2 regions of the Pseudomonas sp. S35 genome follow, and region 2 is predicted to be linked to the other one. Evidence: riboswitches for the same ligand, from Rfam matches in the RefSeq annotation. Region 2 holds a riboswitch; the other holds the start of a gene.
The links. Region 2 has a riboswitch for cobalamin ahead of cobO (cob(I)yrinic acid a,c-diamide adenosyltransferase). Riboswitches for the same ligand answer to the same signal wherever they lie in the genome.
Positions count from the first base shown of each region.

Region 1: another riboswitch for cobalamin. It lies ahead of PspS35_RS19705 (ABC transporter substrate-binding protein); the one in region 2 lies ahead of cobO (cob(I)yrinic acid a,c-diamide adenosyltransferase).

Region 1 covers NZ_CP019431.1:4,424,754-4,430,293, reverse strand. The annotation lists gene PspS35_RS19715 (ABC transporter ATP-binding protein) at 1-293, opposite strand, end outside; gene PspS35_RS19710 (iron ABC transporter permease) at 290-1,294, opposite strand; gene PspS35_RS19705 (ABC transporter substrate-binding protein) at 1,291-2,301, opposite strand; cobalamin riboswitch at 2,416-2,610, opposite strand; gene PspS35_RS19700 (aldehyde dehydrogenase family protein) at 2,702-4,084, opposite strand; gene PspS35_RS19695 (LysR family transcriptional regulator) at 4,189-5,061, shown strand; gene PspS35_RS19690 (hypothetical protein) at 5,107-5,316, opposite strand; gene PspS35_RS19685 (amino acid aminotransferase) at 5,417-5,540, opposite strand, start outside.
Region 2 covers NZ_CP019431.1:4,702,908-4,708,447, forward strand. The annotation lists gene cbiB (adenosylcobinamide-phosphate synthase CbiB) at 1-669, opposite strand, end outside; gene bluB (5,6-dimethylbenzimidazole synthase) at 666-1,316, opposite strand; gene PspS35_RS21000 (cobyrinate a,c-diamide synthase) at 1,313-2,662, opposite strand; gene cobO (cob(I)yrinic acid a,c-diamide adenosyltransferase) at 2,659-3,270, opposite strand; cobalamin riboswitch at 3,348-3,596, opposite strand; gene PspS35_RS21010 (C40 family peptidase) at 3,651-4,187, opposite strand; gene PspS35_RS21015 (NlpC/P60 family protein) at 4,332-4,976, opposite strand; gene hda (DnaA regulatory inactivator Hda) at 5,190-5,540, opposite strand, start outside.

The DNA of each region.
Region 1 (5,540 bases), 280 kb from region 2:
ACGGCATCGAACACGCGGATGGCGTCGTCGGTGTCGGCCTGTTGTTCCACCACCGCCAGTTGTTGTGCGATGGCGCGGCGCGACAGTTCGCCCAAACGCGCACTCCCAAGCCGCACCTCACCTGACGCCGGTGCGCGCAAGCCCGCCAGCAGTTTGAGCAAGGTGGATTTACCCGAGCCGTTCGGGCCGACAATCCCCAAGGTCTCGCCCAACTGCACCTCCAGGTGAATGTCGCGCAGCAATTCGGCGTCGCGCACTTTGAAGCCCAGGCCGGTGCAACTGAGTACGCTCATCGTGCGTTCCTCCGGCCGATCAGGATCAACGCAAACACCGGTGCGCCGACCAAGGCCGTGACCACGCCCACCGGAATCACCTGGCCTTTGATCAAGGTGCGCGACAGTACATCCGCTGCGATCAAAAACAATGCGCCGCCCAAGGCACTGGCCGGCAGCAAGCGCGAGTGCCCGGTGCCGAGCAGCAGGCGCACGGCGTGGGGGATCACCAGACCGACAAAGCCGATGGAGCCGACGATCGACACCATCACCGCCGTGACGAGCGCGGCGCAGCCCACCAGCACAAATTGCACACGGCGCACCGGGATGCCCAGGGACGCCGCCGAGTCGCTGCCGAAGGTGAATGCATCCAGCGCACGACGGTGCCACAGGCACACCGCCAAGCCGGCGACCGCCACCGGCACTGCCAGCCACACCGACGGCCAGCGCACGCCGCTGAGGTTGCCCAGCAACCAGAACATGATGCCGCGGGCCTGCTCGGAACTGGCCGACTTGGTGATCAAGAATGCGGTGAGCGCATTGAACAGCTGCGAACCGGCGATGCCCGCGAGGATGATCTGGCCGGTGCCGCTCACCGAGCCGCTGGCCCGTGCCAGCAGAATCACCAGGGCAAACGCCGCCATGGCGCCGACAAACGCGCCGGCCGACAGCGATATCAACCCGCCGCCCACGCCCATCAGTGCCACCAGCACCGCCCCGGTCGAGGCGCCGGCGCTGATGCCCAACAGGTACGGATCGGCCAACGGGTTGCGCAGCAGCGACTGCAGGATCACCCCGCAGGTGGCCAGCCCCGCGCCGCACGCGGCGGCGACCAGGGCGCGGGTCAGGCGGTAGTTCCACACCACGCCTTCGTCGATCGGGTCCAGTACGTAGCCGGCGTTCCACAGTTTGTTGGCGAGCACTTGCAGCACCACCTGCGGTTCGATGGCCGTTTCGCCGATGGCCACGCCGGCGAGTAAGGCGATCAACAGCAGCGTCAGGGCGAGTAGGGTGCGGATCATTTGGACAGGTCGTAGCCGTCGATGGCGCCGGCCAGTTGTTCAAGGCCGTCGAACATGCGGATGCTGGCCTGCAGCGCCAGGGCATCGAGGATGATGATGCGGTTGTTTTTGACGGCGTCCATGTTGCGCGTGACCGGGTCGCTGCGCAGGAAGGCGAGTTTCTTCTCGTGGTCATCGGCAGGGTAGCGGCGACGGTCCATGCGGGCGATCACCAGGAAGGTCGGGTTGGCCTTGGCGATGGTTTCCCAGCCGACGGTGGGCCACTCTTCATCGGACTGCACCACGTTGTGCAGGCCGAGGGTGTCCAGCATGAATTCGGGGATGCCCTTGTGGCCGGCCACGTACGGGTCGCTGGTCATCTCTGAACTGGAGAACCACACCAGTGCGCTGGCGTGCTTGAGGCCTTTGCTCTGCACGGTGGCGACGGACTTGGCCAGGCGTGCCTTGAGGTCGTCGTTCAGCTGTTGGCCGCGAGCCTGTACGTCGAAAATCTCGGCCAGTTGGCGGATGCTTTTGTAGATGGTTTCGATGCGAAACGGCTCCAGCCGCGTACCGTCGGCGCCCACCAGGTTGTCTTTGCCTTCGCAGTCGGAGGGCAGCAGGTAGGTGGGGATCTTCAGCTCGTGGAACTGCTCACGCGTACCCACCACACCTTGCGGGCCGACTACCCATTCCAGCTCGGCCGCCACCAGTTGCGGGCGCTTGGCGATCACGGCTTCGAAGCTCGGCTCATTGTTGGCCAGGCGTTCGATTTTATCGTTCTGCGCCTTGTATTGGGGCAGTACGTTGTTGAACCACAGCGAGGTGCCGACCACTTTATCGCCGACGCCCAGGGCATACAGCATTTCGGTGGCGGCCTGGCCGATGGTCACGCTGCGCGCCGGGGTTTGCTGGAAGGTCACGGCGCTGCCGCAGTTTTCAACGGTCAACGGGTAGTGAGTGGGCGCCGCGTGGGCCAGGGCACAGAAACCCAGGCCGGTGATCAGGGCAGTAACGCGTGGCAGCATGGGGCGATCTCCGTTTGAACCATACGTGAAGCAGGGGCAGTACGGCTCGGAAATACGCCCTCGAACGCTGCCGGTCGGGCAGGCAAGGATGTCCTTCCCGGACACCCCGCCGGTTAGTGATTGTGCTGGGCCGGCAGGTCTCCTGACTGATGCGTCGTCGCCACGCTCCGGCCTTCCCGGACAGGGTCCAGTGGCGTTAAGGAGCAGGCTCAGCACCTACAGTTGCGGGGGCAGTTTCGATTGGCGCCGTGGGCGGCGTTTCGAATTCCCTATTAGTCCCGTGGGGGAACCGGCGGCGGTATGGTAGTCGATCGCGTTGCCCAGGGGGAGCGTCAAACGAGGCGGGAACGCATATAACCGCCTCGTTGGGGGGAGCTGTCGAGCCCGTGAGGGCTCGGCGTTACTTGCGATCGAGCCACACGGTCTGCGCATTGCAGAACTCGCGTACGCCAAAGTGCGACAGCTCGCGGCCAAACCCGCTCTTTTTCACGCCACCAAACGCCACACGTGGGTCGGAGACGCTGAAGGCGTTGACGAAGATCCCGCCGGTTTCCAGCTGGTTGCCGATATCCCGCGCTTTTGCCGCGTCGGCAGTGAAGATGCTGGCGGTGAGGCCGAACTCGCTGTCATTGGCCAGGGCCACGGCGTGGTCGGCGTCGCGGGCGGTGATGATCGAGGCAACCGGGCCGAACAGTTCCTGTTTGAACGAGGTCATCTGGTCGGTGACGTTGGCCAGCACGGTCGGCGCGTAGTAGTTGCCGCTGCCTGGGACTTTATCGCCGCCCAGCAGCAGGGTCGCGCCTTCTTCCAGGGTGGCCTGGACTTGGCCGTGCAGTTCATCGCGCAGGTCGAAGCGGGCCATTGGACCGATGTAGGTGGTGGCTGAGGTGGGGTCGCCCATGACCAAGGCGCGGCTGGCTTCGACGAATTTGGCGGTGAAGGCTTCAGCCACGCCTTCTTCGATGATCAGGCGCTTGGCGGCGGCGCAGACTTGGCCGCTGTTCTGGAAGCGGCCGATCAGTGCAGCTTGCACGGCGGCGTCGAGGTCGGCGTCGTTGAGCACGATGAACGGGTCGGAGCCGCCCAGTTCCAGCACACATTTTTTCAGCGCGGCACCGGCCTGGGAGCCGATGGCGATACCGGCGCGCACGCTGCCGGTGAGGGTCACGGCGGCGATGCGTGGGTCGGCGATGGCTTGGGATACGCCGTCGGTGGTCACGTTGATCACTTCAAACATGCCGTCGGCAAACCCCGCTTTCTGGAAGGCTTGCTGGATCAGGTAGGCGCTGCCCATCACGTTTGGCGCGTGTTTGAGCACGTAGGTGTTGCCGGCCAGCAGCGTCGGCACGGCGCCGCGCAGCACTTGCCATACCGGGAAGTTCCACGGCATCACGGCGAGGATCGGGCCCAGTGGGCGGTATTCGATATGGGCCGTGCCGTTGTCCACCAGGGTCGGTTCCGGGGCAAGCATGGCCGGGCCTTGGGCGGCGTACCATTCGCTCAGTTGCGCGCACTTTTCGATTTCGGCACGGGCCTGGGCGATGGGTTTGCCCATCTCCAGGGTGATCATCTGCGCCATTGTTTCGGCTTGCTCGCGCAGGGCGGCGGCCAGGGCCAGCAGTAATTCTGCGCGCTGGCTCACCGGCTGGCGGCGCCAGGTGCGGAAGGCGGCGGTGGCGCGGTTGAGGGCGGCGTCCAGCTGCGACGCGGTTTCGTATGGGTAGCTGCCGACCGTTTCGCCGTTGGCCGGGTTGATCGATAAGGCGTGGGTAGTCGCGTTCATGGCACCGTCCTGCGTGTACGTTGGGATGGAGGTCAGCGTACGGGGCTGGTTCTTTTCTGGAAAGTGAATAATATTAAGCAATACGTTCACGATTGGAGAATGACTTGGATCTGGTGCAGCTGGAAATCTTCAAGGCCGTTGCCGAGCAGGGCAGCATCAGCGCCGCGGCGCAGTTGATTCATCGCGTGCCGTCGAACCTGACCACGCGGATCAAGCAACTGGAGCAGGATCTCGGTGTGGCGCTGTTTATCCGCGAAAAGAGCCGCCTGCGGCTGTCACCGGCCGGATGGAATTTCCTCGGCTATGCGCGGCGCATCCTCGACCTGGTGCAAGAAGCCCGCGCCACGGTGGCGGGGGAGGAGCCCCAGGGGGCCTTTGCCCTTGGCTCGCTGGAAAGTACCGCCGCGGTGCGCATTCCGGCGTTGCTGGCGGCGTATAACCAGAAGCACACCAAGGTCGAGCTGGACCTGAGCACTGGGCCGTCAGGCACCATGATTGAGGGCGTGCTGTCGGGTCGGCTGACGGCCGCGTTTGTCGATGGCCCGGTGCTGCACTCGACCCTTGAAGGCGTGGCGGTGTTCGAGGAGGAGATGGTGGTGATCGCACCGCTGCACCATGCGCCGATCACTCGGGGGCAGGAGGTGAACGGCGAGAACATTTATACGTTTCGCTCCAATTGCTCGTACCGCCATCACTTCGAGCGTTGGTTTTCACAGGATGGTGCGGTGCCGGGCAAGATTTTCGAGATCGAGTCCTACCACGGCATGCTCGCCTGCGTCAGCGCCGGGGCTGGGCTGGCGCTGATGCCACGCAGCATGCTGGAAAGCATGCCGGGGTTTGCGGCGGTGAGCGTGTGGCCGTTGATGGACAGTTTTCGCGTGCTCAATACGTGGTTGATCTGGCGGCGGGGGACGGTGTCGCAGAGTTTGAGCAGCTTTGTGAAGCTGCTGGAAGAGCGCGGGTTGGTTGCCACCTGAATCCAATGTGGGAGGGGGCTTGCCGCTCCCACATTTTGATCTTCATCAGCCGCCAAATTGCAGGGTGCCCATGGCCAGTTTGGCCATGATTGCCGTCGCGCCCAATTGCACCAACCACAACGCCAAGCCGCCGAGGAACACGCCCAGCGCCACTTGCAGCACCAGGCTTTTCTGGCGTTTGGCTTGCGGCGCGCGCGGGGTGTAGTCGTGCAACTCGTCGCGGTCGGCGCGCAGGTCCAGGTCATCGTTTCGCATAGGGCTCTCACAGCAAAGGGGCGGTCAGGGTTCAGTCTAGGGGCTGGAGACGAAAAAGGGGAAGCCATCGGCTTCCCCTCCTTGTGCAACGGCTACAGGTTTACAGCACCTGGACGATTGCCTGTGTGACCGCACCAATGTTCGACTGGTTCAGCGCCGCCACACAGATACGCCCGGTGTCCAGCGCGTAGATGCCAAACTCGGTACGCAAACGGGTGACTTGC
Region 2 (5,540 bases):
GCGCCAGCATGTGAGGGCCAAACGGGTTTTGCCGAGCACGGCGTAGGTCAAGGCCACCAGGCGCGCCGGAATATAGTTGAGTACATCGTCTATCTTTGCCGCCGCCCAGCCGAAGCGTTCGAAGCGTTCGTTGCGATAGCCCCACATGGCGTCAAGGGTGTTGCTCAAGCGGTAGAGCACCACGCCCGGCACGCCCGCGACCACAAACCAGAACAGCGCGGCAAATACTGCATCGCTGCCGTTTTCCAGCACCGACTCAGTCGCGGCGCGGGCCACTTCGGTGCGGTCCAGCTCACTGGTCTGGCGACTGACCAGGTAACTCACCCGTGTGCGGGCTTCATCCAGGTCATCGCTGCGCAACGCCTGGGCCACCGGGATCACGTGCTCGCCGAGACTGCGCATGCCGAGGGCGCAGTACAACGCCAGAATCTCCAACACCCAGCCGATATACGGCGCCCACGACAAGGCCGTGGCCAGCAGCGTCAGCGGCACGACGGCGATAAACCATGCGGTCACGCCGTGGCTGCGCCAGCCTCGGCCACCGCTGTTGAAACGTTGCTCGATGCGCCCGGCAAAATTGCCGAACGCCACCAGCGGATGCCAGCGCCTGGGCTCGCCCAGCAGCGCATCGAGCGCCACCGCAGCGACACACAGCAAGGCCACACTCATTGACTCACTCCCCACGTATTCTCATACAACATGTCACTCAGCGGACGCGGTTCGGTCCAGCCTTCGAGCTGTAACATCGGTGCCGGATAGAACGCGGCGACCGGCCCCAGGCACAACACGGCCAAGGGTTTGGCGCCGGGCGGCAAGCCCAGCAGATCGGCCAGGGCTTGGGGTTCGAACAATGAAACCCAGCCCATGCCCAGGCCTTCGACGCGAGCGGCCAGCCACAGGTTCTGGATCGCACAGGACAGCGAGGCCATGTCCATTTCCGGCAGGGTGCGGCGGCCGAAGATGTGACGTTCACGATCCTCCATCAACGCCGCCACCAGCACTTCGGCACAATCGTTGATGCCTTCGACCTTGAGCTTCATGAAGTCATCGGAGCGCTCGCCCAGGGCCTCGGCGGTGCGCACGCGCTCTTCTTCCACCAGATGCTGGATCTGCCCGCGCAGTTGGCGGTCGCTGATGCGGATAAAGCGCCACGGTTGCATCAGGCCAACACTGGGCGCCTGGTGCGCAGCCTGGAGCAGGCGGTGGAGCAATTGAGGCGCGACAGTGCCGCCGCTGAAGTGGCGCATGTCGCGGCGTTCGGCGATGGCGCGGTAGACGGCGTCGCGGTCGGCCTGGGGGAAAGCGTTATCGGTCATGGCCCTATCAGGGGCAAGCCCCCTCCCACAGTGGATAGGGTTTCAGCTCGGTCCGGCGCAAACAAGGCGGCTACCGCCGTTGGATTCGACGGGAAATAGAAATGCACGTAAGAGGCCGTCATCCGCCCCTGTCGGAAGACCGCTTCGGCACCGCGCCCACCGTTCGGGCTCAGGCCACGGGCAATCGGCTGGCACTCGGTGCTGGTCAGAGAATGGTGATACGTGTGCCCGCGCAACACGCCTTCCGGCAATTCGACGCTTTGCAGTGCCAGGGCTGCCAGTTTCTTTTGCATCACTGCGTCGCCCTGCAACAGGCCGAGCAGTTCGGCGCGGTTGCCGTCGACGTCGGTGAGCGAGTCCAGCAGATACAGCATGCCGCCGCACTCCGCGAGCAACGGCTTGCCAGCCGCGTGGTGAGCGCGGATGGCGTCGAGCATTGGCGTATTTTCCGACAGCGCCCGATGGTGCAGTTCCGGGTAACCGCCGGGCAGATAGAGACTGTCGGCGTCGGGCAATTGGCGGTCGTGGATCGGCGAGAAAAACGTCAGCTCAGCGCCCATCGCCCGCAACAGGTCGAGGCTGGCGCCGTAGGTGAAAGCGAAGGCTTCGTCGCGGGCCACGGCAATGCGTACACCGGCCAGCAACGGCTCGGCCTCGATCACTTGCGGCGCGGCAAAGGTCACGGGCGGTGGCAACGCGACTTCGCAACTGCTGCCCAAGGCTTGGGCGGCGGCATCCAGGCGCGTATCCAGGTCATTCAGTTCACTGGCTTGCACCAGGCCCAGGTGGCGGCTGGGCAGCTCTATCCCGGTCTCGCGGGACAAGGCGCCGTACCAGCGCAGGCCTTCGGTAAGGCTGCCTTCGAGCAACTGCGCGTGGCGCAGGGTGCCGACACGGTTGGCCAGCACGCCGGCGAATGGCAGGTCCGGTTGATAGCGCGCCAGGCCCAGCGCCAGGGCGCCAAAGGTCTGGGCCATGGCGGTGCCGTCGATCACGCCCAACACCGGCACGCCGAAGTGCCGCGCCAGGTCTGCGCTGGACGGCGTGCCGTCGAACAGGCCCATCACGCCTTCGATCAGGATCAGGTCGGCCTCCCCCGCCGCTTCCCACAGCAGGCGGCGACTTTCCTGCTCGCCCACCATCCACATGTCCAATTGATACACCGGCGCCCCACTGGCGCGCTCGTGGATCATCGGGTCCAGAAAGTCCGGGCCACATTTGAACACACGCACCTTGCGCCCCAGGTTGCGGTGCAAGCGTGCCAATGCGGCGGTGACGGTGGTTTTGCCTTGGCCGGACGCCGGTGCGGCGATCAATACGGCCGGGCAATGACGGGGCTGATTCAAAGTTCGACGCCCTTCTGTGCCTTGATACCCGCCTGGAATGCGTGCTTGAGCATGCCCATTTCGGTGACGGTATCGCCCATCTCGATCAGTTCAGGCTTGGCGCCCCGGCCGGTGACCACCACGTGCTGCATCGGCGGACGGGCTTGCAAGTCGCTGAGCACTTGATCGAGGTCGAGGTAGCCGTGCTTGAGCGCGATGTTCAATTCATCCAGCACCACCAGGCCAATGGCCGGGTCTTGCAGCAATTCGCGGGACACCGCCCAAGCGGCTTCGGCGGCGGCGATATCGCGCTGGCGGTCCTGGGTTTCCCAAGTAAAACCTTCGCCCATCACGTGAAAACGCACTTGCTCGGGGAAACGGCGGAAGAACAACTCTTCGCCGGTGCTGTTGCGCCCCTTGATGAACTGCACCACACCGCACTGCATCCCATGGCCCATAGCCCGGGCGAGCATGCCAAACGCGGAGCTGCTCTTGCCCTTGCCGTTGCCGGTGAGCACCAGCAGCAAGCCGCATTCATTGGGTGAATTGGCGATGCGCTCGTCGATCACAGCTTTTTTGCGCAGCATGCGCGCCAGGTGGCGTTCGTCGCGGTCGGGGGTATCGGTCATGGCAGCTCTCCGTTGGGGCTGAACAAAAACGGCGGGCAGGAAAAAGACAAACAGACAGCCAAGCATCGCCCACCGTGATGCTGTTGGATGATCCTGGCCGGTCTCCGGGCTCATGAGTGGCGTTCTGTAGAGAACCGGCCGACGGCTGCGCCTTCCCATATCGCTCGCGATACAGTGGCAAAAAGGCAGCGTCTTGACTCATTTACCGTTGCGGGGGCAGCGCCGGAATTGCGGCGGCGCTGTGTACAAGCGCGCTCACTCACCGGCTTCCCTGTTTCACCCTGTCGACCCATAGGTCACAGAGCACCTGGAACAAGCGGCGAAGGTTAGTGGGTTGGGGGGCTAGCTGCAAGCTTCAAGCTTGAGACGTGCAGCTGCTTTTAAGGATTACGCGCCAGATTGCCTGGCAATACACGTTTGGCGCTCAGGTAAGCATTCTGCCAATACGCCTTGGACAGGGTGTCCAGCTTCACCGTACCGCCCGTTTGCGGCGCATGGACAAAGCGGCCCTCGCCCACATAGATCCCGGCATGGCTGACCTGTGAACCGCCACCGGTGGCGAAGAACAGCAGGTCACCGGTTTGCAGGTTTTGCTCACTGACGTCCTGGGCGCGCATCACGATCAACTCGCGAGTGGTACGTGGCAGGGAGATTCCAGCGGCATCGCGGTAGACAAAGCCAATCAGGCCGCTGCAGTCAAAACCGGAGTCTGGGGTGTTGCCGCCCCAGCGGTAAGGCGTGCCGACCAGGCCCAACGCGCGAAAGAGCACGTCTTCGGCAACAGGCGAGAAATTCTGGGTGGAATAGTTGAACACCGGCTTGGGCTTGGCCGCCACGGGCGCAGGTGGCGGACGACTGGCGCAGGCGCTGAGGAGCGCGGCGCACACAAGAAGAACGAGGCGGGCTGACGTCGACATGTGCAGAACAATCCTGGTCTGGATGCGGCTTTCGCTGCCGAACGCTGAAAACCAGAACGCGCAAGCAAAGCTCGCGCGAACGGATTACAACAATGTCCAGGGATTCTAGCGCTTACGTGTCAAACTTCAAGTATCACTTTAACTTTACTTGCTAGCGGTAACCGTCGTCGGGGCCATGGCGAGTGCGCGCTTGGCTTCGATGAAGGTTTTGCTCCAGTAACTGTCGCCCAGGCTATCGACCCGGACACCACCGCTGCGACGGCTGCTGGAGTGGATAAACTGGTTATCACCCAAGTAGATACCGGCGTGACTGACACGACCACGGCCTGCAGTACTGAAGAAAAGCAGATCACCAGGCTTGAGGTTGTTGCGCGCGACCAACGGTGCTTTCACGTTGATCATTTCGCGCGTCGAGCGCGGCAGGTTCATGCCGGCTTCTTCACGAAAGAGGTAGCCGATGAAACCGCTGCAGTCGAAGCCGGCTTCAGAGGTACCGCCGAAACGGTAACGGGTACCGATCAGGGACATGCCGCGTTCGAGGATGCTGTCGGCCAGGACCGGAAGCTGGTAAGGCTTGTTGCCGGAGAAATCGGCCAGTTCCTTGTCAGTCGTCTGCTCTTCCTTATAAAGAGTTTCTTCATAAACAGAAGCGGACTGCGCAGCGACGAATTTTGCCTGGGACTGTTGTTGAGGCTTTTGCTGCTCAACCACCTGTTGAGGGTGGGAGGCGCAGCCAAACAACAGGGTAACGAGTGCGAGAGGCACGAGGGGTGCGAAGCGATTTAGCATGGGCACGACCGTGGCTGATGTGTAAAGAAGCCGAGACTATGCCCTCTCTTACATTCATTTGCAAATTCAATCGGGAATTATGTGACTTTTGATTTTGGCCATAACATCTAAGCCCTTAACCCCCTATAAGCGCCTGTCGCGTGGCAAAAACAGCCAAAACGCGAATTTTCTGACGCCTGGATTTTGCCGAAGCCCCCGAAAACACAGGGCTGGCTACCAGCCGAGGGTTTCCTTGAGGAAGGGAATAGTCAGCTTGCGCTGCGCCTGCAAAGAGGCCTGATCAAGCTGCTCGAGCAAGTCGAACAATGCGCTCATGCTGCGTGTGCCACGGGTGAGGATAAAGTGCCCGACCTCGTCGGTGAGGTGCAGGCCCCGACGCGACGCGCGCAGTTGCAGGGCGCGCAATTTGTCTTCGTCGGACAGCGGGCGCATCTGGAAGATCAGCGCCAGGGTGAGACGCGACTTAAGGTCGGCCAACTTGACGGGCAACTCGCGGGGCGACGTGGAGGCGGCAATCAACAAGCGTCGGCCGCTGTCGCGTAAGCGGTTGAACAGGTGAAACAG